4 regions of the Clostridium moutaii genome follow, and region 4 is predicted to be linked to each of the others. Evidence: riboswitches for the same ligand, from Rfam matches in the RefSeq annotation. Region 4 holds a riboswitch; each other region holds the start of a gene.
What was found. A riboswitch is a leader RNA that binds a small molecule or an ion and turns the genes downstream of it on or off. The one in region 4 is predicted to bind cobalamin.
Positions count from the first base shown of each region.

Region 1: it holds a riboswitch for cobalamin, as region 4 does, so the genes downstream of both, AB8U03_RS03250 (hypothetical protein) here and hemA (glutamyl-tRNA reductase) in region 4, are expected to answer to the same signal.
Region 2: it holds a riboswitch for cobalamin, as region 4 does, so the genes downstream of both, AB8U03_RS16910 (DUF3870 domain-containing protein) here and hemA (glutamyl-tRNA reductase) in region 4, are expected to answer to the same signal.
Region 3: it holds a riboswitch for cobalamin, as region 4 does, so the genes downstream of both, AB8U03_RS08655 (cobyric acid synthase) here and hemA (glutamyl-tRNA reductase) in region 4, are expected to answer to the same signal.

Region 1 is NZ_JBGEWD010000002.1:117,154-124,944, forward strand. It holds gene AB8U03_RS03245 (acetyl-CoA hydrolase/transferase family protein) at 1-1,216, opposite strand, end outside; gene AB8U03_RS03250 (hypothetical protein) at 1,232-1,615, opposite strand; cobalamin riboswitch at 1,835-2,030, opposite strand; gene AB8U03_RS03255 (dihydrodipicolinate synthase family protein) at 2,162-3,043, opposite strand; gene AB8U03_RS03260 (aminopeptidase P family N-terminal domain-containing protein) at 3,069-3,464, opposite strand; gene AB8U03_RS03265 (IclR family transcriptional regulator) at 3,642-4,418, opposite strand; gene larC (nickel pincer cofactor biosynthesis protein LarC) at 4,460-5,680, opposite strand; gene AB8U03_RS03275 (hypothetical protein) at 5,771-7,207, opposite strand; gene AB8U03_RS03280 (4Fe-4S binding protein) at 7,207-7,791, opposite strand, start outside.
Region 2 is NZ_JBGEWD010000026.1:4,210-12,000, forward strand. It holds gene mce (methylmalonyl-CoA epimerase) at 1-105, opposite strand, end outside; gene meaB (methylmalonyl Co-A mutase-associated GTPase MeaB) at 107-1,063, opposite strand; gene AB8U03_RS16895 (cobalamin B12-binding domain-containing protein) at 1,077-1,475, opposite strand; gene AB8U03_RS16900 (acyl-CoA mutase large subunit family protein) at 1,560-3,224, opposite strand; gene AB8U03_RS16905 (acetyl-CoA hydrolase/transferase family protein) at 3,242-4,765, opposite strand; gene AB8U03_RS16910 (DUF3870 domain-containing protein) at 5,071-5,391, opposite strand; cobalamin riboswitch at 5,508-5,688, opposite strand; gene clpB (ATP-dependent chaperone ClpB) at 5,718-7,791, opposite strand, start outside.
Region 3 is NZ_JBGEWD010000007.1:30,038-37,828, forward strand. It holds gene AB8U03_RS08655 (cobyric acid synthase) at 1-1,276, opposite strand, end outside; cobalamin riboswitch at 1,428-1,601, opposite strand; gene AB8U03_RS08660 (energy-coupling factor ABC transporter ATP-binding protein) at 1,714-2,439, opposite strand; gene AB8U03_RS08665 (energy-coupling factor transporter transmembrane component T) at 2,436-3,242, opposite strand; gene AB8U03_RS08670 (NUDIX domain-containing protein) at 3,339-3,893, opposite strand; gene pdxR (MocR-like pyridoxine biosynthesis transcription factor PdxR) at 3,893-5,338, opposite strand; gene AB8U03_RS08680 (D-alanine--D-alanine ligase) at 5,569-6,492, shown strand; gene AB8U03_RS08685 (diguanylate cyclase) at 6,691-7,536, opposite strand; gene AB8U03_RS08690 (hypothetical protein) at 7,533-7,791, opposite strand, start outside.
Region 4 is NZ_JBGEWD010000004.1:830-8,620, reverse strand. It holds gene AB8U03_RS05540 (sensor histidine kinase) at 1-1,140, opposite strand, end outside; gene AB8U03_RS05535 (response regulator transcription factor) at 1,143-1,820, opposite strand; gene AB8U03_RS05530 (glycosyltransferase family 2 protein) at 2,021-2,989, shown strand; gene AB8U03_RS05525 (GtrA family protein) at 2,973-3,392, shown strand; gene AB8U03_RS05520 (glycosyltransferase family 39 protein) at 3,404-5,542, shown strand; cobalamin riboswitch at 5,683-5,850, shown strand; gene hemA (glutamyl-tRNA reductase) at 5,984-7,255, shown strand; gene hemL (glutamate-1-semialdehyde 2,1-aminomutase) at 7,256-7,791, shown strand, end outside.

The DNA of each region.
Region 1 (7,791 bases), on a different contig from region 4:
TCAATGACTTTCCTTTAAGCTGGGCTATTCCATACTCAGTAACTATATACTGTATATCATTCCTTGAAGTTGTAACCGCCTCTCCCTTATTTAGAAAAGGAACTATTCTTGATATTTTTCCGCCTGCTGTAGTGGATGATATGGCCATAATGGATTTTCCGCCTTCAGCCATACTTGCCCCCCTTACAAAATCAATCTGTCCGCCGACACCGCTTATCTGCTTCACTCCTATACTTTCAGAAGATATTTGTCCAGTCAAATCTATCTCCACACAGGAATTTATACACACCATTTTATGATTTTTCATGATAACCATGGGATCATTTACATAGTCTACGGGATAACATTCAACCATAGGATTGTCATCTACAAAATCATATAATCTGTTACTTCCCATGAGAAAAGTAGTGATTATTTTCCCTCTGTGGATGCTTTTTCTGCTGTTTGTGATAACGCCGGATTCCACCAAGTCTACAACTCCGTCAGATATCATTTCAGAATGTATTCCCAAATCCTTTTTGTCTTTTAAGAATGAAAGCACTGCATCGGGAATAGCTCCTATTCCGAGCTGAAGAGTGGACCCGTCTTCTATTAGAGAAGCACAGTACTCGCCTATTTTCTTTTCCACATCCCCTATCTTAGGAGATTCCATTTCAATTATAGGTCTGGAACTTTCAACTATATAATCTATGTTTGAAATGTTTATAAAGCAGTCTCCTAAAACTCTAGGCATATTTTCATTCACTTCTGCAATAACCAGTTTGGCGCACTCTGCCGCCGGCTTTATATAATCATTGGACACTCCAAAACTGCAAAAACCATGTTTGTCCGGCTTGCTTACCTGAATCAGTGCCACATCTACGGGTATATAATTCTCTTTAAACAACTTAGGGACTTCATGAAAAAAGCAGGGAATATAGTCTGACCTTCCAGAGTTAACAGCTTCTCTTGTATTCTTGCCGAGAAATAAAGAAGTGTAGTGGATATATTCTTTCAGCCCTTCCTGTACATATTCACTTTCAGACATGGACAGCATACTGTACAGTTCCACATCTCTATATTTTGTCTTATTTCTTACCAGGGCATGTAAAAGCATCATAGGTTCTGCAGCCGCATGTCCAAAAACCACGTTGTCACCAGACTTAATTTTAGACACAGCTTCATCAGCATTAACCAGCTTACTTTTATACAAACTTTTTAATTTTACGGAAACCATTTCAACACCATCCTTTCAATTCAATATTAACATATTAGTATATAATATAAAACTTATCCAGTCAATAAAAGACAAACACGTCCGAGATGCGTATTTATATGGCAAATTTAAAATAGATAATTTTCTGTATATTTTGAATATTATCCATTTTAATGCTATAATGTGAATATATTTTTCCACTCCTTCTTCTGCATATTCACTTTGAGACATAGGTATCATATTATATAGTCCCAAATTCTTATATTTTTCCTTATCCTTTATCAATGAATGGAGAGGAAACAAAGGCTCTCCACGACCCTGTCCGAAAACTACATTATCACCATTCTTGATTTTAGATACAGCTTCATCTGAACTGACTAATTTATTCTTATATAAATTTTCCAGCTTCATAGAGATCATTTTAAAACCACCTTTTAAAAGATTTGATTTACTCTACTCAAAATAAAAAAGAGAATCCAAATGGATTCTCTTTTTTATATGTTAATACAACTGTTTACAAATCAAAAATATACTGCATAATGTACAAAAGTCATGCAAAATATCGCCTTCCGGCAATACTCCTTAACCTTCACATATGCAACAGTTTGCTTAAGCCATGTAATATCTCCCCCTCCGAAAAAATTAACAACATATTAGGCAGGCTTCCTGGCTCAGATTCATTTTACTCCCTTGTCTTCCCGGATATAACCAGTGACATAAATAAGGTTTCATCATCCATACAGTAACGGTGGGCTGCAGTGTTTTTTACACTTTTCCTTTTAACTGTTATTTAAATGTCCTCCAAAATAACAGCACCTAACAGTACATATTAAATTTTATAAAATACTTGATCTTACTTGTAGTATATCAAAAATTTTTACAAGTCAAATACATCTATATTAGTTACTGCTTTTGAAGATTCTTCAGCAAGTTTCCCTACTTCTTCTGCAACTACTACAAAGCCATTTATATTATTAGCTCTTTTATTTTTCCCTTTATCTTCTCATCCAATTTTACATTATAATTTTTTAGTGATACATTTATATTTAGGCCCAATGAAATTCTTACTGCTTCCTTTAACGCTACTATAAAAGGATCTACCTGATTGTATAATTCCATAAGCCCATTTATTTTCTTCTGATAATTTGATATTTTATCCAAATCATTATTTAGAAATGCCTTGTAAGTGTCAATAAAAAGGTTAGCTTTTATATTAGTAAGGCCCCCTATTATACCATCTCCACCGCAATTTAAATTAGGTATCAAATATTCATCAAATCCAGAAAATATAGAAAAATCTTTTTTATACGACTTAACTTTTTGTACATAACCTCTTACATTGCTTATAGAATCAGTCGTATCTTTTATACCGACAATATTTTCAAATTCGGTTACCAATTTAAGCACGAAATTCGGAGATAAGTTTGTAGATGTCCTTGCAGGAAAATTATAAAGCAAAATAGGGAGTTTAGTATTTTTGGCTATAGTTGAATAGTATTCATGGACATACTCCTCATTCAAACTGAAAAAATATGGGGTTATAATTAAAACGGCATCTGCACCACATTCTTTAGCATATTTATTTAATTCTATAACTTCCTTTATATCATTACTTCCTGTGCCAACTATTAGCTTTACCCTTCCACCAACAACTTCACTTATGAATTTTACATAGTCTTTTTTTTCTTTCAGTGAAAGATTAAAAAATTCTCCTACACTTCCCAGAGCAACAATACCATCCACTCCATCTGAAATCAACTTTTCAACTAAAATACTTTGATTTTTTGTATCTACTGTTCCATCATCATTAAAAATAGTAACCATAGGTGTAATTATTCCCTTAAACATTTCAATCTCTCCTTGTATAATTAATTTATTTTTGTATCATTTCTTTAGGAAATTCAGTAAACAACTCCGTACCCGTATCTGTCACCCGCAATATATCAGTTATATCCACAAAATCCATTCCCCTTAAACCCTTATGCAGGGCATCAAATACACTAAATTCCACAAAATACTTGCTGAAACCAACTCTAGGCGAATCAAATCCCATATCTTCTTTTATTACCTGCACTAATTTTTCACCTAAATTACTCTGAGGGAAAGCATATCCTACTACATTTGAAATAACACAGTTCTTTTTTATAAATGGTAAATCTATACCTAAAGTGATACAGACACACTTTCCACTGGCAGGAACAACAAGAGCCATACATTCAATACTCGTCAATCCGGTATAATAGATTAAATTTTCTCTATCTACCAACACAGCTATGCTATACCTGATTTTAAAAGTTCCTGCTGAAATTTAATGAATCTTTTATCATATATTTTCTCCATAAAACTCCCTCCTGCAGTTGTCCGTTTAAACTTCCTGTTCTATACTTTACAACATCTACAGTTATATACTTAAACCCAAAGCTCTTTAGATACATTTTCAAATAAATTATACATTTTTATACCCTAATGTTTCAGAAATCTTCATAATAATCTCTTTAAGATCTTTTGCAATAAGATTCATTTTTTCATGGTTCATCCTGCTTGTAGGTCCTGATATGCTAATAGAACCTACAGCTTCGCCATTATAATCCATTATAGGTGCTGCTACACACTTTAGACCAACCTCTATTTCTTCATTATCAATGCAGTACTTTCTTTTCCTTATTTTCTTTAACTCTTCTTTCAGCTCATTTGAATCCGTAATTGTATTACAAGTAAATTGATGGAATTTAATATTTTTCATAATTTCTTCTGCATCTTTTTCTGGCATAAAAGCTAACACTGCTTTTCCCACCCCAGTACAATATACATGTGCCCTTTTGCCAACTTGGGAACTCATTTTAATGCCACTTTCCCCTTCTACCTTATCTATATATATTATCTGATTTCCATCCCGCATGGCCAGGTGAGCGGTTTCGTCATATTTATATACTAATTTTTTCAGGTAAGGAAGTGAACTTGTTCTCAAATCCATACCATCTTCAACTAATTTTCCTAATTCAAAAAGCTTTATTCCCAACCTATATTTTCCATTTTCCAAATTTTGTTTCAAATACCCTCTGTTTTCCAACGTACTAAGAAGCCCAAAAGTAGTACTCTTGTGAAGATCTAATCGATTGGCAATCTGGGTCACTCCCAATTCATTTTCTCTCTTTGAAAAACATTCTAATATTTGTAAGGCTCTGTCCACCGATTGAATTAAATTTGATTTACTTTTTGGCATCTTATATACATTCCTTCCTTATTTTACATATAACATCTCAGTTACTTACATTTATTATACTTTTGTTTTACATAGCTGTCAGCTGATAATTTCACCATATCATACACTTTCTTTATGGGTATATTATATTCTTTAGCTTTAGCACAACATTCACCATATTCAGGAGATATATTCGAGATTTCGTCACCGTAAAATGCTATCTTTATTGAAATTTCACCTAAATCAGTGGATACCTTTTCCATTTTATAGTAAAGCATATATTTATGAAAATTAAATACTTTTACTCCAATAGTAGTAGTTTCTTCAAATATAGTCTTTAAAACTCTGTCTAAATCTTTTTTCTGTGCATTTACATTTAAAATGCTGGCAATTCTATTTTTCTTAGTAAAAGCAGTTTGCACATACACATCTTTTGCTCCCTGTGAAAATAGTTTTTCTGTTATATACTCATAAAATTGCGGGTTCATATCATCAATATTTACTTCTATTTTTACAGCTTCTCCTTCTTCAGTCAACTGTTTACTGTGACAATTTGCTTTTTCATCCTCTGCTGCTGAATCTCCTATACAAATTCTAAGTAAATTAGGTATATCTAAATCTCTAGTTCCTGCTCCATAACCACAATTTTGAATATTCATAAGAGGTATTTCTCCAAAATCACTGCAAATAGTTGATATAATAGCAGCTCCCGTAGGAGTAACCAATTCATTTTCTATACCATTTGAATAGACCTTAATTCCATGCAATAATTCAACAACAGCTGGTGCCGGAAGTGGTATAATTCCATGAGCACATTTGGCAAACCCAGTTCCCACGTGTATGGGAGAACAATATACTCTTTCAATATTTAACAAGTTCAGTCCAATAACGGCTCCACATATATCAACTATGGAATCCAACGCTCCCACCTCATGAAAGTGTATTGATTCTATAGTAGTATTATGTATCTTGGCTTCAGCCTGGGCTAGTCTTGTAAATATCTTCATTATTTTTTCTTTTACTTTTAAACCTAACTGACTGCTCTCTACAATAACTGCAATGTCACTCAAATGTCTGTGTACATGTTCTTCCTTTACTATGGCATTTACCTTGGTACAACATATTTCCTGTTTCATTACCTTTTTTTCTTCCAGATCAAAAGGTATATTTAGCTTTACAAGTTCCGCCTTTAAATCCTCCAATTTCAGTCCGGCATCTACTAATGCACCTAAAATCATATCTCCACTTATCCCTGCAGCACACTGAAAATAAGCAATCTTCATATCCTATTCCTCCTGGAAATTCCTTTATACATTCAACCTGTATCTACAACAAATAGATACAGGTGAATATATAATCAAGCTATTTTTAAACTATTCTTTTAATACGGATATATCAACACCCCTTTGACGAAGCCATTTAGGAAGTAGTTCTTTATCAACTCTTTCACTAACTTCAGGTGCCTTTTTGAGAAGTAACTCTGCAAGGGATTCACTTACATTCAATGCTCCCATTGCTCCATCAAATATGATAACATTCTTGGTCCCTGTAGCTGCATATGCAAAACTCATTGCTGTTTTAGTATCTTTGACAAGAGCTGCATAATCCATGTAATTCAAATTAAGAGGATCCCGATTAAACAGCTCTGCCTGTTCACTTCCTACAACTAATGTAGGTATATGTTGAGCAAAGAAAGCCGAAGGATACCCTGTCCATGCGTAATTATGAATACACATTTTTATGGCAGGATTTATAGGAGGTATGCTCCCCAATAGAGGTTTACCGTTCTTACCATAGAAAGCTTCAGTATACCAGGTGTATGGGGCCATAGGCCTATCCAAATCATAGAGATCCGTATTGGCACCTGCAAAATTAGCATATATTACTCCCGCCGAAAATACATAAGGAACAGGACAAGGGAAGTCAAGTACCGCTATACATTTATCTATTTCACCAAATAATGTCATTATCTTTCCATATTGCTTACATCCTATAAAAGTTACTTTATTATTCAATTCATACAAATCATTGTTTACATCTACACCCACAATACCATTTGGTGCAACGTCCAAAAATGCTGCAAATGCGAACTTTTTCTGTACAAAATCCGAATCAAAAAGAGCTCTTGCAACAAAATTTGCTCCCCTTGGTCCAAGATTTTGATGATAGGTGGATCTAGTTTCAATACGGGCATAAGACATTCCAAAAGGTTTTACTGCCTTATCCACCTGGCGATGAAAATGTACTTCACGAACGTCACTGTGATGTGCATGTACTATCCAGTCTGCATCATAAACCTTTTTAAGTCCATATAATGTACCTATTTCAGTTTCAATGGGAATTCCTTGATCTACTGGAGCTACCCCTATTGCCTTACCATTAAAATACTTATCCAGTTCATATCTTTTTATATATTCTTCGGTTTCACGAAAACGCATTCCAACACCTGCACGTAGACGCACATCCTTACATCCAGTTCGCTTTTCTATTACATCCTTGATGGTTTTTAAAAGTTCTGCATAAGGTTGTCCACCTAAAAGAGTAAATCCATGATGAGAGGCTAGAATATTAACTGAATGCTCAGGCTTTATCATACTCATGTCAACCTTCATAAGAGCTGCTTCTGCAGCTTTTCTTACTTTTTCTATACCATTTTCTCCTGGAAAGATCACATCAGGCAAATCAGGGAAAAGCTCTTTCAAGTGAATTGAAGTCATACCCGGAAGGTCAGCTGCTCTGGTTTTGACCAAGGATGGATCAATACCATACTGTGATGTTTTTGGAGATATTGGAGTAATTGCTGGTCTCATTATTTATCCTCTCCTTTCTTACATCCATCAATAATTTTGTCTAATACTTCTCTATCTTCTTCAAAATAAAATCCGCGTGAAGAATATTTCTTTTTAACTTCCTCTGGTAAATCCCATGCAGTAGCTGTTTTACCATACCATTGCCATCCACCTTCGACTGGATTGAGCTCACATCCTGCAGCATCCAAAAGCCTTAATATAGGTTGTATACATTCTATGGTACACCCTGTACGAATACCTGTTTCAAGTGAAACTTCCTCTGGAGTTTTTGCTCCTTTTAAAATAGCTGCAGCCACTTCTTCCGCTCTTACCCCTACACAATAGCAAAGGGTTTGCTCTGGATGAAGATGCGCTTTTACACAAAGATCTATTATGTCATCATAATTTACACTATTTACGTCTACACCTATCTCCAAAGGTTTATCCCTTTTTATCATAGTTATAGCATCAAATGGACATCTTTGTTCGCAATTTGCGCAACCCCTGCACCTGTCAGCATCAACTACAGCTTGACGATTTTTAACTTTTATTGCCAGAACAGGGCACACTTTTTCACATGTACGACATGCTTTACATTTATCATT
Region 2 (7,791 bases), on a different contig from region 4:
TCCTGAACACTTAAGTCCCAAAACTCCTTCATAGAATTTCAATGACTCCTCAATACTTTTTACAGCAATTCCTACATGATCTATTTTCTTTAAATCAATACTCATGTTATTTTTCATCTCCCATTTTAAAATTTTTATATAGTATAGTGGATGCAGTATAGGGATCAATTTTTTTATCAAATACGTCCTCTACAAGCTTTTTAAGCATACCTGTCTTGTCATCCATATTCAAAGCTGATTTTACAAGATTGCTCTGAAGTATAGAAATTATCTTTTCCCTTAATTTGGACTTGGACCTCTGTGTCAGTGAACCGTCTGACCGCATGTTGTCATAGCAGTCATCTATGGTGGAAAGCAATTTGTCTATCCCATCATTACTCTTTGCGGTTATATTTAACACTGGAGCATCTTTCCCCTTTTTATCACTAAAGCTCAACATGGCTTCTATTTCTGCTGCTGTACGCTGGGCTCCTTCTTTATCTGATTTATTAACTGCAAACACATCTCCTATTTCCATTATTCCTGCCTTCATGGTCTGTATATCATCTCCCAGGCCTGGAACCATTACCATAACTACAACATCAGCCACTTTGACTATATCTACCTCAGACTGTCCTACTCCCACAGTTTCAATAAATATATAATCCATTCCAAAAATATCCAGAATATTTACAGTTCCATATACAGCATTTGAAAGTCCTCCAAGTGCTCCTCTTGTACCCAAGCTTCTTATAAATACACCTGGGTCGGTGTTAAGATCATTCATCCTAATCCTGTCACCCAGTATTGCTCCATGAGAAAATGGACTGGTGGGATCAACAGCTATAATTCCAACATTTTTGCCCTGTTTTCTAATAAGTTTTGCTATCTGATCCGTCACCGTACTTTTTCCTGCTCCTGGAGGGCCAGTTATTCCTATTACCTTTGCCTTTCCAGTTAGATGATATAACTCCTTCATTAAATCAAGAGCCCTGCTGTCTTCATTCTCCATCATTGTTATAAGTTTGGCAGCAGCTCTCTTTTGGCCGTTTACAACCCCTGCTTTAATATCTTCAATATCCATATATACTCACCCTTTAATTCAACTTGACGTTACTCTTAATGAAGTCCACTGTCACTGATGTCTTAGTTCCCGGTGTGAAAATAGCTTTTACTCCAGCCTTCTCAAGTCCTGGTATATCTTCCTCCGGTATAACTCCACCTCCTATGACAAGCATATCTCCTGCTCCCTTTTTCTTAAGCAGATTTACCACTTTTGGGAATAAGGTATTATGTGCACCTGACAATATACTCATTGCAACACAGTCAACATCTTCTTGTATTGCTGCCTCCACAATCTGATCCGGTGTCTGTCTAAGTCCCGTATATATAACTTCCATGCCTGCATCTCTAAGTGCCCTGGCTATTACCTTAGCTCCTCTGTCATGTCCATCCAAACCAGGTTTTGCAACTAAAACTCTTATTGGTCTATCCATATTTAAAACCTCCGTTTAATTTATAAATTATGAATTTAATATTAAGCAGAATTATATACTTTTAATTCATGCCAACAAACAAGTCTATTTATATTCTCCAAATACTCCCCTTAAGACGTCGCATATCTCGCCTAAAGTAGCATATTGTTTTACAGAATCAATTATAAAAGGCATAAGATTGTCACCTTTTTTAGCAGCAGTTTCCAATGCAGCAAGTTTTTCACTTACAGCTTTTGAATCTCTCTCTGCCTTTAGCTCTTTAAGTTTTTCCTTCTGTTTTTCTCCTACGGAAAGATCAACTTTAAGAAGTCCCTTTGGTGGTTCCTCTTCTATCTGGAATTTATTCATCCCTACAACTACTTGTTCGCCGGATTCTACTTCCTTCTGATAATCATAGGAACTGTCCTCTATTTCTTTTTGTATATAACCCTTCTCAATAGCCTTTGCTGCTCCACCCAGCTCATCTATCTTCTTTATATATTCCATTGCCTTTTTCTCTGTCTCATCAGTCAAAGATTCTACAAAATATGATCCAGCCAGAGGATCTATTGTATCAGCTGCTCCACTTTCATAAGCTATAATCTGCTGAGTTCTAAGTGCAACTCTTACTGAATCCTGGCTTGGAAGTGCCAGTGCTTCATCTTTGGAATTTGTATGAAGGGATTGAGTACCTCCAAGTACTGCTGACAGTGCCTGCAGTGCAACTCTTACTACGTTGTTGTCAGGTTGTTGTGCTGTAAGAGTGCAGCCACCAGTTTGAGTATGGAACCTCAACTTCAAAGATTTAGGATTTTTAGCATGAAATCTTTCTTTCATAACCTTTGCCCATATTCTTCTTGCTGCCCTGAATTTAGCTACTTCCTGGAACAATCCATTGTTGGCATTAAAAAAGAATGATAATCTTGGTGCGAATTCATCTACATCAAGTCCTGCTTTTATAGCTGCCTCTACATATGCAATTCCATCTGCAATGGTAAATGCCACTTCCTGTACAGCTGTTGAACCTGCTTCTCTTATGTGATATCCGGATATGGATATTGTATTCCATTTTGGAAGATTCTTTGAACAGAATTCAAATATATGTGTTATAAGTCCCATGGACGGCTGAACTGGGAATATATATGTTCCCCTTGCCACGTATTCTTTTAGAATATCATTTTGTATAGTACCTTTTAATTTTTCTGGAGTTACTCCCTGCTTTTCAGCCACTGCAATATACATTGCAAGAAGTACTGAAGCTGGTGCATTTATTGTCATGGAAGTACTTACCTTGTCCAGTGGTATTCCATCAAATAATGTTTCCATGTCTTTAAGGGAATCTATGGCAACTCCAACTTTTCCAACTTCACCTTCGGCAAGTTCATGATCTGAATCATAACCTATTTGTGTTGGCAAATCAAAAGCTACACTGAGTCCTGTCTGGCCTTGAGATAAAAGATATTTATATCTCTTGTTTGATTCTTCTGCAGTGGCAAAACCTGCATACTGTCTCATTGTCCAGAATTTTCCTCTGTACATTGTAGGCTGAACTCCTCTTGTATAAGGATATTCTCCTGGGAAAGAAAGTTCTTTGTTATAATCAACATTATCCACATCTTCAGGAGTGTAAAGTCTCTTTACCTCTATATTAGATGTGGTTTTAAAAGCCTTTTTCCTTTCCGGAAACCTTCCAAGAGCCTTTGAAAGGGTACCTTTTTCCCAGTTCTCTTTTTCTTTTTTAACTTCATTCATCTTTTCTTCATTAAACATTTTCTAACCCCTTTTCTTTATACTTCTACCTTTGATTTATCAGTTTTAATTTTCATGCTCCCAGTCTTAACAAATCTTTCATGCCATGATAAAGCTTCATTTAATAAAACCGGTGTATGAATATTTTTACCTTGACTTGCCCTCTTAAAGTAATCTTTAAGGAATGGCTTATAGTCAGGATGACTGCAATTTTCTATTATTACCTTTGCCCTTTCTTTTGGAGATAATCCTCTTAAATCAGCTACCCCTTGCTCTGTTACTATGACATCTACATCATGCTCAGAATGATCACAATGAGGTACCATAGGTACTATTGAGGATATTGCACCATTTTTAGCTATTGATTCTGTAGTAAATATTGAAATATACGAACTTCTTGTAAAATCACCTGAGCCACCTATTCCATTCATCATCCTTGAACCCATTATTTGACTTGAATTTACATTTCCATATATATCTGCTTCTATAGGTGTATTCATGGCTATTACTCCAAGTCTTCTGATTACTTCTGGATTATTGCTGATTTCCTGGGGCCTCAATATAAATTTCTTTCTGTATTCATCAATCTTTTCATAGAATTTTTTCTGTCCTGCTTCAGAAAAAGACACTGATGTAGCAGAGGCTACTGAAATCTTGCCTTCATCCATTAAATTAAATACTGAATCCTGTGCAACCTCAGTATATACCTGCAAATTGGTAAATCTGGATTCTTTTAATCCTTCAAGTACTGCATTTGCAACTGAACCAACTCCTGATTGAATTGGAAGTAAATTTTCTGGAAGCCTTCCCTGTTTAACTTCATTTTCAAGAAAATCTATCAGATTTCCCGCCATTCTTCTGCTTACATCACTTATAGGTGCAACCTTTCTGATATTATCCTTTATATCACTGAAAACTATGCATTTTATCTTTTTAGGATCCGAAACTATGTAATCGGTACCTATTCTGTCCCCTGCATGAATTATAGGTATTGGCTGTCTAAAAGGTGGCTTCTCAGGAACGTATACATCATGCATTCCTATAAGCGATACAGGCTGACTTTCATTTATTTCTACAATTACTATATCTGCATCTCTAACATAAGTAGGTGCATTACCCACTGATGTAGTTGGTATAATATATCCTTCTTCAGTTATACCCACAGCCTCAACTATTGCCACATCTATTTTTCCCATAAATCCATAATCTACCATTTGTGGTGACATACTGAGATGAGCATCTACATAATTAATTTCACCTGCATTAATGGCATTTCTAACATCTTTATGTGTCTGATACGGAAATCTCTTGTTAATTGCCCCAACTCTAGCCAATTCTCCATCAAGTTCATCACCTACAGAGGCACCTGTAAATAAATTTATTTTTATCTTAGCACCACTTTTTATCTTTTTTGCCAGTGCCATCGGTACAGATTTTGGATATCCTGAAAATGTAAATCCGCTAGTTCCTACAGTCATACCATCTTTTATAAGATCAGCTGCATCATTAGCTGTGCCTATATATTTCAAAAGGTCTTTGTTTTTTATTCTATCCGTGATCATGCTATCCCCTCTTCATTATAAATAATTGTTCTGTTTTTAAATTATTATTACCTTTAAAATTATTATTACCCTTAAACTTAAATAAATGCCTTAACTTTATAATTAATTCATACTATTAATACTAAAAATTTACATTCTCCTTTCTACTTTTTTCTTTCTTTCTTAACATATAGTTCATAAAAATATACATTTAAAAAACGACATCAGTGTACTCAAAAATACACTAATGCCGTGTTTTTTATTAATTCTGCATAAAGGGATCAACCTTTATGTTATAATAAAATGGCAATTTTGTTAAATTGTTTTTAATTCTCTTTGTTCATTATTATTTTATACCTTTCATAGCAGTTTATCAATACCGCTATAAAAGATTTTTTAGCCATTCCAAAGTAATTATCTTCTATATCCTCTACTATTTCTTTAACATTATTTAAATTCTTCCCTATTAATAAATTTTTTGCATATTTTTTGGCAGTATCGGTCACAAAGGAGCACTCCACATCCTGTATTTCGCCGGAACATCTATTTATAATAATTCCTATAACAATCTCATTGTAAATTTCGGTTGCAGTTATTCCCTTCGGAAGCTTTGCATATCCAGTAATAAATATGTTATTTTTCTTCAAAATATACACCTCAAATCTACATATTATTTATAGAACCTAATGTATTAATGATTTTACATTAAATTGTAAATATAACTTACAAATTTAAAGCATGTAATTTTCCTTCCCTCCGAAAGAATCAACATAGATATTAGGCAGGCTTCCTGGCTCAGATTCATTTTACTCCTTGGCCTTCCCAGATATATAATCCAGTGGCATAATAAAGTTTCATCCTCCATACAGTAGCGGCGGGCTGCAGTCTTTATACTTTTCCTTTTACTTATTAAATAAATAACACCCATTTAAATATTTAATCTTCAAAATATAGATTATTTGAAATAATAATCCTATATCTTGTCTATTTTAAATTTATCATCATAATCCACTCTTATATTACAACCTTCATAAATCTCCCCTTTAATTATCTTCTTGGCAATAGAAGTTTCCAGTACATTTTCCATGTATCTTTTTAAAGGTCTAGCCCCATAAACCGGATCATATCCTTCTTCTGCTATGATTTCCTTAGCTTTATCAGTTATTTCTATATAGATATTCTTATCTTTTAACCTACTTTCTATATCTTTTAAGAATATATCTATTATAATTTTAATTTCTTCTGTATTTAGCGGTTTAAACATTATGATATCATCCAACCTGTTTAAAAATTCAGGTTTAAATTTTAACTTCATATCATTCATTACTTTATCTCTTATATTTTTATCTATTCCCGTACTGCTCTTATTTTCCAGTAAATAGCTGCTTCCTATATTGGAAGTCATAATTATAATACAATTTTTAAAATCTACCACTTTGCCTTGATTATCCGTAAGTCTCCCATCATCCAGTATCTGAAGAAAAATATTAAATACATCATTATGAGCTTTTTCTATCTCGTCAAATAGTATTACGCTATACGGCTTTCTTCTAACTGCTTCCGTAAGCTGTCCTCCTTCTTCATAACCTACATATCCCGGAGGAGCTCCTATAAGCCTTGAAACAGAATACTTTTCCATATACTCCGACATATCTATTCTAATTATATTTTCCTCACTGTCAAACAAAGTTCTTGCAAGGGTTTTAGCCAGTTCAGTTTTACCTACACCTGTAGGCCCTAAAAATATAAATGATCCTATTGGTCTATTTGGATCCTTCATTCCCGCTCTTGCTCTTATTACAGCATCAGAAACTGCTTTCACAGCCTCCTTTTGTCCTACAACTCTTTTTGAAAGCTCACCTTCTAATTTAATAAGTTTTTGCCTTTCTCCCTCTACCAATCTGGATACAGGTATTCCCGTCCATTTAGATACTATCTGGGATATCTCCTTTTCTGTGACTTCTTCTTTGAGCATTGCACTTTCATTATTTTCTTTTATCAAATTTTCACCTGATGCTATTTCACTTTCCAGCTTAGGTATGACTCCATACTTCAATTCTGCAACTTTATTCAGATTATATTCTCTTTCTGCTTTTTCAATTTGTCCCTTTGCCTCATCCAATTGTTTTTTTAAATTCCTGACTCCCGTTATATTGGACTTTTCCTTTTCATATTTGGCAGTTAGTTCATTATCCTTATCTTTTAAATTATTCAGTTCTTTTTCTACTGTTTTAAGTCTTTCCACAGAAGCATTATCTTTTTCCTTCGATAATGCCTCTTTTTCAATTTTAAGCTGAAACAATTTTCTCCTGACATCATCCATTTCAGTTGGTACACTATCAATTTCAGTTCTTATCATGGCGCAGGCCTCATCGATTAAATCTATGGCCTTGTCAGGTAAATATCTATCTGTTATATATCTGCTTGAAAGTTTTGCTGCAGCTACTATAGCAGAATCATGAATTCTTATGCCATGATATATTTCAAATTTCTCCTTAAGTCCCCTAAGTATTGAAATAGAATCTTCTACACTTGGTTCATCTATTACAACTGGCTGAAACCTTCTTTCAAGAGCTTTGTCCTTCTCTATATATTTTCTGTATTCATCAAAGGTAGTAGCTCCTATACAGTGAAGCTCACCTCTTGCAAGCATTGGTTTTATCAAATTTCCTGCATCCATGGAACCTTCCGTTTTTCCAGCTCCAACTATAGTGTGAATTTCATCTATAAAAAGTATTATCTTGCCTTCACTTTTTTGTACTTCTTTTAAAACAGCCTTTAATCTTTCCTCAAACTCACCTCTAAATTTGGCTCCAGCAATTAGGGATCCCATATCAAGGGAAAATATTACCTTGTCTTTTAGTCCATCTGGTATATCCCCTTTTATAATTCTCTCTGCCAATCCTTCCACTATAGCAGTTTTCCCTACCCCTGGTTCTCCTATTAACACAGGATTATTTTTAGTTCTTCTTGAAAGTATTCTGACCACTCTTCTAATCTCTTCATCCCTGCCTATTACAGGATCTAATTTATGTTTTTTTGCCTCT
Region 3 (7,791 bases), on a different contig from region 4:
TGTTGACCTTCTCCTTATTTTTTTCTATCAATTTAAACAGTGGTTTTGCATCTGCACCATATTTACATATTCCCATATGAATTTCATATCCATATACATCCAATTTCCTTTTTTCTAAAGCTCCATCATTTTTTGTCATGGGAAAATCCACATTACTTCTAGCCTTTATTCTAGTAGTGACTTTTTCCCTTTCAAACACAGTCTCTATATCTAAAAGTCCCAGTCCTTCTACTTCTCCTACATCTGTTTCTGTCTCATAAGGATCCTTTATGGACTTTCCAAGCATCTGATAGCCGCCGCATACTCCTATTATAATTCCGCTATTACTGTATTTTTTAATACAGGCTTCAAGTCCACACTGTCTGATTTTTATTAAATCCTCTATGGTGTTTTTGCTTCCAGGAATTATGAGTAGATCAGGATTCCCAAATTCCTCTGTGGAAGTTATAAATCTTACAGAAATATCATTTTCACTTTTTAGTGCATCTAAATCCGTAAAGTTGGATATATGAGGCAATTTTATTACAGCTATATCTATAGGTGCTGTAACCTTTTTGTTAAATTCCACAGCTCCATCTTCATCTTCCAATGCCAGATTAAAATAAGGTATAACTCCTATACACGGCACTTTAATAACATCCTCCAGCATTTTAAGACCAGGCTTTAATATGTCTACATCTCCTCTAAATTTATTTATTATCGTACCTTTTACCCTGTTTTTTTCTTCCTTCGTAAAAAATAACATAGTTCCTGCAAGAGAAGCAAATACTCCCCCTTTATCTATATCACCTGCTAAAAGCACTGGTGCATCTACTATCTCTGCCATACCCATGTTTACAATATCTCTGTCCCTCAAGTTTATTTCTGCAGGGCTTCCAGCACCTTCCATAACTATTATTTCAAAACTTTTTTCCATTTTTTCAAAATGATTTTTAAGCATGTCTCTAAATTCCAATTTCATATTGTGATATTCCATTGCGGTACTATTTCCATATACCTTGCCGTTTACTATTATCTGACATTTTTTATCTGATGTTGGTTTTAACAATATGGGATTCATATAGGACTCTGGCTGCAACCCAGCTGCATAAGCCTGAAGTACTTGAGCTCGTCCCATTTCTTTGCCATCCAGTGTTATATATGAATTCAATGACATATTTTGAGATTTAAACGGACATACTGAATATCCATCTTGTTTAAATATTCTGCAGAGAGCAGAAACAATTATACTTTTACCAACAGAAGAACCTGTTCCCTGAATCATAATTTTTGCCATAATGGTTACTCCTCCTTAACCTTCTTAAGTATAATAAAAATTTATTTTTAAATAAAAACGAAAGGCAATGAGCCTCTAGAGCTCATTGCCTTTAACATAAAAACCCAGCTTGTGCTGAGAAATCAATCATACTAAAAGTTTCTTCCCCTCCGAAAGCAAAATAAATTAGGCAGGTTTCCTGACTTATGATAAATGCTTGTTTTTATCTTCTTATTCTAAAATGATAAAACAAAACTCATTATCAAATACAGTAGCGGGGGCTGCTGCGGATTTTAACCGTATTCCCTTTTCACCTATATAAGGCACCTAAAATTTTTATTTAATTATAGTCTAAGTTTATTATAATCCGGCTTTCATGTCAACCAACAGATATAAGCAAATTTTTACCATTTAGATGAAAATACTCCTTATAGACAATCTCCACCTAAACTCCAAAATCACTTGATATTATATTTTATTAAAAAATCATTATCCTCAATTACTTCATTATAAATATCATCTCTTATTAAACAATGATCTTCCGAAAATACCAACACACGTTTGAAAAGTCCGTTTACATATTCAAAATCATGAGTGGAACATATTATAGTTTTTCCAGCTTTATTTAACTCTATAAATAAATTATTTAAAAACTTTTTACCTTTGGGATCTATTCCACTCATAGGTTCGTCTAAAACCAATACTTCTGGATTAAGAGCAAGTACGGAAGCTATGGCAACTCTCTTTTTCTCCCCTCCACTTATATTATATGGCTCCTTATTTTCCAAATTCTTTACATTTAAAAGATTTAAACAATCTTCCACTCTTTTTTTTACTTCTATTTCATCCATGCCCATTTGTCTTGGACCAAAAGCCACCTCTTCATAGACACTGGAACAAAAAAGCTGTGCATCTGAATTTTGAAAAACAAATCCCATTTTTTTATGGAATTTCTTTGAAAAATTGCCTTGTTCCAATTTATCGCTGGATATTTCTAAATTGTTAAAATAGTAGCTTCCATTTGTAGGAAATATCATTCCGTTCAATAGTTTCAAAAAAGTTGATTTACCGCTTCCATTGGCCCCTATAAGTGCCACTGAATCTCCCTGTGCTATTTTAACATTTATATTTTTCAAAACTTCTTCATCTTTATACTTAAAAAATACTTTCTTAAATTCTATCATCTTAACCTCATCCCAGTTATGTAAAAATACATAATTATAATAAAAATATTTACTATTAAATATAAAAAATCTGTAAACTTAAACTTAAACTTTGCATGAGAGATGTATTCCCCTGTAAATCCTCTACATTCCATAGCATAGTACATCTCATCCCCCATTTCTTTAGATTTTAAAAACAAACTCCCCATCAGTTTTGAAATAGAAGAATACTTATTGTTATTTCTTCCCACAGACCTAAGCTTAAGAGAATAAAACATATCTAGTGCAAATTCTCCTAAAATATAAATATATCTTAAAGTTATATCAAATACTAAAATAAAAATATCTGGTATAAAAAACTTTTTTAACGCTTTTATTATATCATGCCAGCTGGTAGTGTAGGATAAAGTATTTATGGAGATTATAGTTCCAACTACTTTTAATATAAGCAATATGCTATTTCTCGTATTTCCCATAATTATAGATGGTATTAGCATTACAACAGTAAACAATGGCACAGCTGTACTTAAAATCAATATTTTTTTTATTTCCCTTATATCCAAAAGGCTCAATACTAACAAGAAATATACATCCACCAGAAATACATAGTGAAAGCTCTTGGATAAAGATAAAAATATTATATTTAAAATGGTAAAAAGCAATTTCACTGTAGGATTTAAATTGTATACAAAATTATTTCCTCTTCTATTATTTCTTTTAATAAGAGACAGAAGATGTAATATAGAAAAAATACTTTTATCTATAAATTTATCTTTATCTTCTGTAGGGACATAGTTATCCTTTTTTAAAAGCCAGTCTTCCATAAATTACACCCTCAATTTTAAATTATAATATGCTCATGTTAAAAATATATCATAATTATAAGTATATTTCAAACAAACTTCTAGCTTATGCTTTTATTACATATCATCCATAGCAAAAAAGGCATACCAGGGACCAATACCCAAAGCAGTTCCACTTGCCTGTTCTTTAATAAAAAATTTTTTCATTTCTTCTTTTTTTAAAGCAATCACCTGTATATCCTCTGCTGCTTCCAGCTGCTGCTTGGGGTTTTTATTTTCTTCTAAATTTTCATCCACTTCCACTTTAGCTACCCTTACCTTATCCGTTAACAGTGCCGCATTTGAATACAGTGAAGGTCCTACTGATTTTACTTTTCCTATATATCCCGTTTCTTCCTTTAGCTCTCTCAGCGCATTTTCCGGTAAACTGCCACTTTCTACAAGTCCTGCTGGAAATCCAATAACATAATTGTCTATGGCCGGTCTATATTGTTTTATAAGTATGTATCTATTAGATGGTATCATTTTAGCTATTATCACAACTGTATTTATAGTATTAGTCCTCTCTATACTCTCCCATTTTAGCTGCTCATGATTTTTCCCCAGATAAGTTATCTCTTCTAATTTAATCCAATTTCCTTTATACACAGTTCTCTGTGATATTTTTTTCATTATGCTCCCCCCAGTTTTTTAATTTCTTCTCCAATTATCTTAAAGCCCTTCTTAATATTCTTTTTACTTACTCTCGAAAACCCAAGTCTTAAAGTATCCTTTCCACCATCGTCTACATAAAATACATCTCCAGGAGTAAATATTACCATTCTCTCGCAGCATCTCTGTAAAAGCTCCCTGGAATTTATATTCTTTAATTTTATAAATATATGCAGTCCTCCCTCTCCAAGTATCTCTCTGCTTGATATATATTGCCTTGCGCACTCTAATGCAAATTCATATTTTTCTCTGTATACTCTCCTTGCCTTTTTAATGTATTTATCAAAATTTCCATTTTCAAGATAGTCATAAAAAACCGCCTGATCCAGGGATGATGTATGAATATTCCTGGATCTCTTGGCACTTTCTAAATATCCTGTAAGTATTTTATCTGATAATATCCAACCTATTCTTATTCCCGGGAATAATATTTTTGAGAAACTTCCTATATATACAACACTATTACCTTTTCCACTAAAAGCAGCTATAGGTGACACATGTGCACCTGAATACCTTAGCTCTTCATTAAAACCATCTTCAATTATTGGTACATTATAGTTTTTAAGTATATTGTACAGTTCCACCCTCTTTTCCGGTGACATCACAATGCCTGTGGGATTGTGATAAGAAGGTATAAAATAGGAGATTTTAAATTTTTCTCTTTCCAATTTTTCCTTAAGATCATTTAAATTTATACCCTCTTTTCCAACTTGAACTCCCTTTATATTTAGTCCGTGCAATTTCATAATTTTAATTGCAGTATTATGGGTAGGATTTTCACACAATATATTATCTCCCCTATTGGTAAGACAAGATAACACCAAGTCAAATCCCTCTGTAAATCCATTTGTTATAAGTATATCTTTTCCCTCTATGTCAACTCCCTTATTCTCCATATATTTAAGCAAATATTCTATGAGGGATTTATATCCCTGGGCATACCCATAATTCAATACTTTTTGCCCTTCTATAGACATGCGGTTCAAAAATGCTTTTTTAAATTCCTCTATATTAAAAAGTTTTTCATCTGGAGCTATACTCTTAAAAGATATCATTCCACTCTGCCATTTTGTTTCATGTTTAATTATATCCAATTCTTCTGACAGTTTCCCATAGCCATTTATTTCATCTTTCCAATTTATATTCCATTTTCCCTGAAGATCTACTTTTACATTTGAAACAAAAGTACCTTTTCCTTTTTTTATATAAACAAATCCTTCATCCTGTAAAAACTCATAAGCATATAACACTGTATTTCTGCTTACATTTAACATGACAGCCATTTCTCTGGAAGATGGGAGTTTCTCACCTCCCCGGAGCAATCCTTTCAATATCATACCCTTAATATAATCTTTTAATTGTATATATACAAACTTATTCTTTGTTATTTTCATATCAGAGAACATAATAAATTTCACCTCAATTATATTTTACACAATTAAAGAAATAAATAAAGAATAATATCTACTACCTAAATTGGAGGAAATTTTACAAACACTGATTACAAAACCACAGTTTAAGTAAAATGACCTTAGTGTGGTTCTTTATTTTATATGGCAAATGTATAGAATAAATATTAAGAATAATATTTTAAAAGACAAAATCAATAAAAGAATAATTTTGTGGAGGAATTAATATGAAAATAGGAGTTATAATGGGTGGAATATCTTCAGAAAGAGAAGTTTCATTAAACTCAGGTAAAGAAATAGTTAATTATTTAGATAAGAATAAATATGAGGTTAAACCTATTGTTATAGACAGGAAAAGTGATATTTTTGAAAAAGCAGCAGATATAGATTTTGCGTTTATTGCACTTCATGGAAAATTTGGGGAAGACGGTATAATTCAATCTGTATTTGAAACCATGGATATTCCTTATTCCGGCTGCGGTCCCTTAACCAGCGGCATCTGCATGGATAAGGATATAAGCAAGAAAATATTTAAATCCGTAGGAATTAATACTGCAAAATGGATATGTATTAATTCAGTGGAAGAAATAAATTATAAATACTTAGATGAAATAGGTTATCCTGTAGTTGTAAAGCCTAATTGCGGTGGTTCAAGTGTGGCCACTAATATAGTAACTGAAAAGAATCAGGTGGAAGATGCTGTAAAACTTGCTCTCAATTATGATAGAGAAATCATAATTGAAAAATATATAAAGGGGGAAGAAGTGACCTGTTGTATATTAAATGGAAAAGCTCTTCCTCTAATTTCAATAAAGCCTAAAGCTGACTTTTTTGATTATACTTCAAAATATGCAGATGGCGGATCCGATGAAATAATAGTAGAACTTGAAAAATCTCTTCAAAGTGAAATAGAGAGGATATGTATTAAATGTTGGAAAGTTTTAAAATGCATCGGTTATGTAAGAGTAGATATGATAATAAAGGATAATATTCCATATGTGCTGGAATTAAATACTCTTCCGGGATTAACCAAAAACAGTCTTTTCCCTAAAAGTGCCCGGGCTGTAAATATGGAATTTGCAGAATTACTAGACAAGATAATCCAATATTCTCTTGATTCCACATCTACAGTATCTTCAATTGTCAAATAGTTAATTGTGTATATACTTTTTCATCAAGCGATTCTAGAGTACGGTGGAGTTTTCTCATAAAAAATGAAAAACTGTTTCAAATCTTTATTTTGAAACAGTTTTTCACTTTTTTAAAATATAAGAATTACTCATCTATAAAATTATTTCTTTACATACAAGTTTAAGTCTATAAAAAATCAAGCTTTCATTTTATCCTTATTATCCTGCTACAAACAGATGACTGCTAATACTCTTTGCCTTAGTAGAGGCAAGGCTTGCATTATTAACTAATTTATTTATAGAATCAAATATATCATTTTCTCCATTGAAATTATCTACTTTATATTCTGTCATTCCTATAGATATCGAAACTAAAATTTCATCAGGGAAATTATATTTTCTTATTAATTTTATTAATTTTTCTGCAAATACTTTGCTTTCATTTAGATAATAAGGCGTTAATATAGCAAATTCATCACCAGCATATCTACACAGATAAACATCTTCAGATGTAATATTTTCTTTTAAAATAGAAGCTACCAATTTTAATATTTTATCTCCATTTACATGTCCATATTTTTTATTTATAAATCCAAAGTTATCCAAGTCTATAAATATAATTGAAACTTGCTTACCTTTTTTTATAAACTTATATACATTATAAAATATGTAATCATTTTTATAAAGTCCTGTAAGTAAATCAATATGTTTTCCCAATTCAATTTTTAAAACTATTTTCGTAATAAACCCTGCAACTATATTTTTTTCTTTTACCAATACAACTTCTAAATCTTTATTCAAGTTAAATATATCCATAATTTCCCATATACATGCATTTCTATTTACATATACATATTTATCAGACATAACATCTGCAATTATTCTGTTTGGATGGGCTGTAATCAATTCTTTTTCTGTAACTACACCTACTAATTCATTAAATTCATAAACTACAAAACATTTAATATTATTTTCATAAAAATGGCGTTGAATGGAATTGACTCCAGAAAACATATCAACTTTCACAAAATTTTTATTCATCATACTTAAAATATTTTGTATCATAAATTTATAGATTTACTAACATGCAATGTTATATTAACCTGTGCTTTTATAATCATTGTTTCGTCAGCAATTTTACCTCCTTCCTCCATAATTATATCAATTAGCTTATTCACAGGAATTAAATTCATTAAAGATTTTTTAAGTACAACTGCCTCTACATTTTGGTGTTCTATTTTAATAACTTCATATTGATCCGGTGAAAGCATGTCCACCATTCTTTTAGCAGCTTCCGGGCCAATTGGTGATCTTCTGCCA
Region 4 (7,791 bases):
CTCAACTATTGATTTACCAATGGAAAGTCCTAGACCAAAATTACCACTGTTGTTCCTGGACCTGGATTTATCCACTTTATAAAACCTCTCAAAAATTTTTTCTAAATGCTCCGGGGCTATTCCTTCTCCTGTATCCATCACTGTTATTTCAATCTTGTTCTTTATTTTACACAAACTTATTTCAATAGATTTTCCAGCAGGGGTATGTTTTATGGCGTTGTGAATTAAAATCGCCATAAGCTGTTTGATACGTCCTTCATTTCCTGAAAAAGTTATTCCGGGATCAATATGAGATTTCATGTGTATTCCATGTTTTATTGCAACTGCCTCAAAAGGTATTATGGATTGGGCGACTGTAGCACTAAGATCAAAATTGGAAAAAGTCAATGTTTTTTGTCGGGAATCGGATCTGGCAAGAAATAGAAGATCTTCTATGAGTTTAGTCATTCTAGTTGTCTCCAATTTAATATTTCCAAGCCATTTACTTTGACTTTCTATAGTTTCACTGCTGTTTCCAAGAACTATATCTAAATTTGTAGTTATAACTGCAAGGGGTGTGCGTAATTCGTGAGAAGCATCTGCCACAAAAGCCTGCTGTTTTTGCCATGCATTTATAATTGGTCTCAGGGATATGTTGGCGAGAAACAGGCTTATGATAAATACCAGTACCAGGCTTATTATACATATGGTCAATGATATAATGACTAAACGATGTAACACCTCATTGTCGGGGGATTTATCAACAAAAACTACTATAAAGCCATAAATTTTAGGAACCTTGATGTATCTAAGATCAAAGTTTTCGTAGGTTATGCTGCCTCTTTCATTTTTATTTTCAAAAACTTTTTTCAGTATGTCTGTAGAAGCTTTATTAGATAAATTATAATTATTGGACACTTCTGATATATTACCTGACTTATCCAACTTTATAAAGAAACTCTCCGAGGAAGTCATATTTTTATTTGGCGGCTGAATAGGGGGGATGTTTTCCATTTCAGCTGTCTTCATCATGTGAATATAGGAAGAATGGTCAAAACTCTTGTCCATCAGTATGTATATTCCTGAAAATATAGTGATAAGCACCAAGCTTGTAAGTATTAAGTTGATTAAAACCAATTCCACTTTTAATTTTTTAAACATAATCAAACCTCTTTTAAACAATAACCAATACCCCGGATTGTTTCAATGATCACATTGCAATTAAGTTCTCTTAACTTTTTTCGCAAGTAGGAAAAGTATACTTCAATATTATTGTTCATTTCTACATTGGAGTCTATGCCCCATACTCTGTCCAGAATCTGATCCTTGGACAATACCTGATTCTTATTCCGTGCCAGTAATTCCAAAAGCTGGGATTCCTTTGCAGTAAGTTTTATTTTATTTCCATTGCACTCAATTTCCCCTTTCATAGGATCAAAAATCAAAGAAGATAATTTAATATTTTCATCCTGGATGAAGTCCAAGCGCCGTCTGCCAAGGGCTCTTATTCTGGCCAGCAGTTCATCTGTAGAAAAAGGTTTTATTAAATAGTCGTCCGCTCCATTATCAAGTCCCTCAACTCTGTTATAAACGGAATCCATAGCTGTCAGTATTATAACTGGAGTTTGAATTTTATTTTTTCTGATATGTTTTAGAACATCTATACCGTCTTTACCAGGTAGCATTCTATCCAATATTATCACATCATATATTTGAGTTTCAGCCATTTCCTCACCGCTGATTCCATCATAGACTGCATCTACGCTGTAGTTGTTCTTCTTGAGAATGTATACAAGAGCATCTGAAAGCATGACCTCGTCTTCAATTAAAAGCAATCTCATAATTTCACCTCTTTATTGATTATAGTATGATTATACGCTATGAATAAAGGATTTTAAAGACATATGATTTAAACAGGTTGTAATGTTCAAATTTAATTTACATTTATTGTTGCTTTTTTAAGAGTTTTTTAAGGTTAAAACCTCAAAATTATAATTACATTAAATCCTTAAAAATTTGATATTAAATTGAGGTGAATGAAATGAAGCAAAATATTATTTATTCCGTGGTTGTGCCTTTATATAATGAAGAATTGGTTATTGAAGAAAGTTATAAGAGATTGAAAAAAGTTATGGATACCACATTGGAAGGTTATGAAATTATATTTATAAATGATGGAAGTTCTGATAAGACCCGTGAAAAAGCAGAAAGGATATGCAGTGAAGATGAGAATATAAAGCTTGTTAACTTTTCAAGAAATTTTGGGCATCAGCCTGCTATAACTGCTGGTATGAGAGTTTCAGCAGGAAAGGCAGTTATTGTAATAGATGCAGATTTGCAGGATCCTCCTGAAATTATGCTTAAGATGATTGAAAAGTGGAAGGAAGGATATGATGTTGTATACGGGAAGAGGGCCAAAAGAGAGGGTGAGTCTTTTTTTAAGAAATTTACAGCAGGAGCCTTTTACAGAGTTTTAAAGAGTATGACAAGTATTGATATACCAGTGGATGCTGGAGATTTTAGGCTTATAGACAGGAAGGTATGTCATGCTTTAAACTCCCTGCCGGAAAAAAACAGGTACGTAAGAGGGCTTGTAAGCTGGATTGGATATAAACAAACTTATGTGGAATTTGTAAGACATGAAAGATTTGCAGGAGATACTAAATATCCACTTAAAAAAATGTTTAAATTGGCTTTTGACGGTATAACTTCATTTTCCTATAAACCTCTTATAATCTCAGGATATTTGGGAGCAGTATCATTTTTCGCGGGAATAGTTTTGATTATAATAAATTTTATAAAATGTATATCCCACGGCATGGATGTGGTAAATTTTCAATTTGTTATATCTATTGATTTTATTATGTTTGGAATTGTGCTTTCCTGCATGGGCATAATAGGCCAGTATATAGGGCGGATTTTCGATGAAAGCAAGGGAAGACCCAATTATATTATTGAAAACATAATAAGTAGAAGAGGTGATGAGAAGAAAAATGAGTCAGTTAATTAAAACTATGAATTTTATTTTTAATGGAAGACTTAAATTGTTGAGCCGATTTTCCACTACGGGTATATTGAATACGATAATAGATTTTGCTGTTTTTACCCTGTGTCAGGGTGCAATTGGATTACATTATACCACAAGCCAGATTATAGGTTATAGTTGTGGAGTTGCAAATAGTTTTGTATTTAATAAAAAATGGACTTTTGAATATAAAAATTCGGATAAAAATGCTGGTTATGAACTAATACGATTTATTTTAGTGAATGTTGCGTCACTTTTTATAACAGTGGTACTCATGAAATTTTTAGTAAATAATTTTAATTTTAATATATATGTGTCAAAAATAGTTGTAACACTTGCAGCCCAGGTAATAAATTTTTTATTATATAAATTATGGGTGTTTAATTAAGGAGTGAAATTATGAAAAATATAAAATTTACAAAAGAAAAATTTGCCCTATCTGTAGTATTGGTTATATCTGCAATATTGAATTTTGCGAATTTAAGTATAGAAGGATATGGAAACGAATATTATGCAGCTGGTGTAAAAAGCATGCTCATGAATTTTAAAAACTTTTTCTTTGTGTCATCTGATCCGGGTGGTTTTGCGTCTATTGACAAGCCACCTCTGGGTTTCTGGATACAGACTATATCCGCCAAGATATTTGGATTCAAGGGATGGAGCATATTACTTCCCCAGGCTCTTGCAGGAGTGATATCCGTCGGACTTTTATATTATATAGTTAAAAGATCCTTTGGAAAAACAGCAGCGTTTATTTCAGCACTATGTCTTGCAATCACACCTGTTTTTGTAGCAGACAGCAGGAACAATACCATAGACAATCTTTTGGTGATGACACTGCTTTTTGCCTGCATGTTTTTGTCCAAGGCTGCAGAAAAGGGAAGATTTAAATATCTTTTAATAAGCCTTGTTCTTGTGGGGGTGGGATTCAATATAAAGATGCTTCAAGCATATATGATAATTCCTGCCATATATATAACATATTTGATTTCTTCGGCTGTACCTGTCAAAAAGAGATTAAAGCACCTTGTTGTAAGTACAATTGTACTTGCCGTAGTATCCTTGTCCTGGGCAGTAGTCGTGGACCTGGTTCCTGCTCAGAACAGACCTTTCGTAGAAAGCAGTACAAATAACACTGTCATGGAGCTTATATTCGGACACAACGGATTGGAAAGGCTAAGCAGCACTAATGGCGGCATGGGCGGCGGCATGGGAAGAGGAAATGGAAACGCCCAGGGGGAAGCAAGAGGAAAATGGCAACAAGGACAAATGCAGGGCTTTGAAAATGGAAGCACCTCTGGAAGTGCCTCTGGGGCAGTATCTAAAAATGGAAATGCCTCAGAGAAAAGAGGAATACAGGGTTTCGGCGGAGCTGGTGGACCTGGCGGAGCTAATGGACTTTCAGGAAATTTTGGAGGCCAGACTGCAGCAGGTATTACAAGACTGTTCTCTAAAAATATTTTGTCGGATCAGATAGTTTGGTTTTTACCACTATCCATATTGGGATTTATTGCTGCAGCAATAGTAGAAAAGCTCAGGTTCCCCTTTGATAATAAAAGAAAATTGGATTTAATACTGTGGATCCTTTGGCTTGTTCCGGAATTTATATACTTCAGTTATACTAAAGGTCTGTTCCATCAGTACTATTTGACTATGATGGCTCCTCCAATTGCAGCTTTATCGGGTATAGGTCTTACTTCCATGTGGAAGCTGTATAAAGAAGGAAGTATAAAGAAATGGTTACTGCCTGGATCGCTTATTTTAGAAGGATTGCTGGATTTGCTTATGTTGTCCTATTTTAAGACTACTATACCTTCTGTAATTAAAGGTATAATCATAGCGGCTGTAGTGTTGTGCTTTGCTTCTTCTGTTTTGCTCATAATTTACAGGATAATGAAGAGAGAAAGTTTAAATCAAGGCAAGAATATAAATTTTGCCAAGGTGCTTGCCAGTCTTGCTTTTATAGGAATACTGATAACTCCTGCTATTGGATCTTCTGCTGCTGTAACTCATGGCGTAAATGGAAGCATGCCTGCTGCAGGACTGGAACTTCTATCCAGCAGTGGATCTGGCAGTGATATGATGAGGAGTCGTGGAAACAGCAGCCTCAACAGCGGAAACAAAAAGTTGATAGAGTTCCTTGACAGCCATGTTAAAAATGAGAAATATGCTCTTGTGGTTTCCAGCTCTAATACTGGTGGCAGTATAATACTTGAAAGCGGCAAAAGTGTGATGCCACTTGGTGGATTCTCAGGATCTGATAAAATACTTTCCTTAAGTGAATTCAAACAGCTTGTTAAAAAAGGTGAAATAAGATATGTACTTACAGGAGGAATGGGAAGAAATTCAGATGATATAATGAGCTGGGTTCAGAAAAACGGTAAAGCTGTTCCAGAAAGCCAGTGGAAGAATACCACATCTAATAATCAGCAAAATAAAAATGGTAATGGAACAGTCCAGAGCTCAGAAACAAATGAATTTGGAGGAATGGAAATGAATTCCCAAGCACTGTATGATTTACAAGGCACTGTAAAATAGGGAGGTTATGGAAAAATTTTGATGGGGGTCTGACCCCATTCCAAATTTTGGAACGGGGTCAGACCCCACACCACAAAGAATGTTTTTTCCCCACTAAATGAGAGTTGATTCTTTCCTTGATAATGTTATAATTAAGGTAAAATCTAATAATAAGTGTAGGTTAATTAAAAGGGAATCAGGTAAAATTCCTGAACTATCCTGTAGCTGTATTAGATGAATTTAAGTAATATAGGCCACTTGGGAAATGGGAAGGCATACTTAAATAATGAATCTTAAGTCAGAAAACCTGCCTATACTTTGCACCGTTAACTCTACAAGTGATAGAGGGGGCTTATATATTGATAAACTATTTTTACAGTAATATGTAATTAAATATTGATTACAAAAATCCTTTTAACACTTTGGTTAAAAGGATTTTTTTATTAAACGGGAGTGATAAAAATGGTACAGCTTATTGGAATAAAAAGTGAATGTAATATTGAAATCAGACAAAAGTTTTCTATTATAGCTTCAAAGCTGGAAGATAAATTAAAATGTCTCCATGAATTTCTGGGGAATGTTTTAATATTGAGTACCTGTAATAGAACAGAGATATATATGGATTCAAAATTTCAGAAGGAAGATTTAGTTAATATAGTATTTAAAGAATTGGATTGGGACATCAGACTTATTCCTTATACTTTTTATGCTAAAGACAGTGAGGCCATTAAACATTTAGTAGAGGTCAGCTGTGGGTTTCATTCAAAAATTCTGGGTGAAGATCAAATTTTAGGACAAATCAAGACCGCATATACTGCAGCGGTAAAAGCTAAAACTATAAAAGGCAGTCTTGAAAGGCTGTTTCAAAATGCAATAGCTTGTGGAAAGGAATTCAAAAGTATCTGTGAGATGTATAAGATACCTGTATCGGTTCCGTCCATAGTGGTAAGGGAAGCATTAAATAAAGGCTGTAAAAAGTATATGATAATTGGTTTCGGGGAAATCGGCAAGCTGGTGCTCAAGTATCTCGAAAGTTCCAATGCAGAAATGGTATATATTGTAGTCCGTGACTTGAATAAGATCAAAAATTTATGCTATGATTATAAATGGGTTAAATTTATAACCTTCAAAGAGAGAAAAAATTATTATAATAAGGTAGACTGTATCATAAGTTGTACTTCTGCACCTCATACAATAATTTTAAAAGAGGATATTCCATGGAAAAAATTACTTGTATTTGATTTGGCAGTGCCAAGGGATGTGGATACAGGTGTTTCGGATTTACCCCAGATCCAGCTCTATGATATTGACAGTATAAGCAAGATGGATGAAAGAAATAAAATCATGAGGAAAGAAAAGATGTTAAAATATAAATATATTGTGGATGACTATATAAACAAATTTATGGAATGGCAGGCTTTAGATGAACTTTCACCTGAAATACAAAAGATAAAAAAATATGGTGACGAAATCTGCAATAAAAGAATACAGACTTTTAAGAACAAAAGATATACAAAAGACAATGAAGTACTTGTAAGCACAATGATAAACAGCACTGCCAGAGTTTATGTGGACAGGGCAATAGAAGTGTTGAAGGAAGAAAAACTTAAAGGAAGAGAAGATGAGTGTCTGAAAATGATAAATAAAATATTTTTTCCTCCTAGCTATGATAATGATTTAAAGCAGGATTATGATAGTGATTTACAGCAAAATAAGGAATGGAGATGTAAATAGATGATAAGTGATGATATATTCAATGAGTCCAAATTATATATGCCTGGAGGAGTAAACAGTCCTGTCAGGGCATTCAAGGATGTTCCCCTAAATCCACCTGTAATAAAAAAAGGGAAGGGAGCTTATATTTATGATGAAGATGGCAATGAGTACATAGATTTTGTATGCTCCTGGGGTCCCATGCTTTTAGGACATTGTGACGAAGATGTGGTAAATGCCATAAAAAGCACCTGTGAAAATGCCATATCCTTTGGAGCCACTACTAAAATTGAATTGGATCTGGCTAAATATATATGCACAACTGTGGATAATGTGGAAATGCTCCGAATGGTAAATTCAGGTACAGAAGCTACCATGAGTGCAGTAAAGCTTGCCAGAGGCTATACAGGAAGGAACAAGATCATAAAATTTGCAGGTTGTTATCACGGACATTTTGATGATTTTTTGGTTGATGCGGGATCCGGAGTCATGACTGAAGGAATTCCAGGCAGTGCGGGAGTTCCTGAAGACAGCATAAAAAATACTCTTGTAGCCCA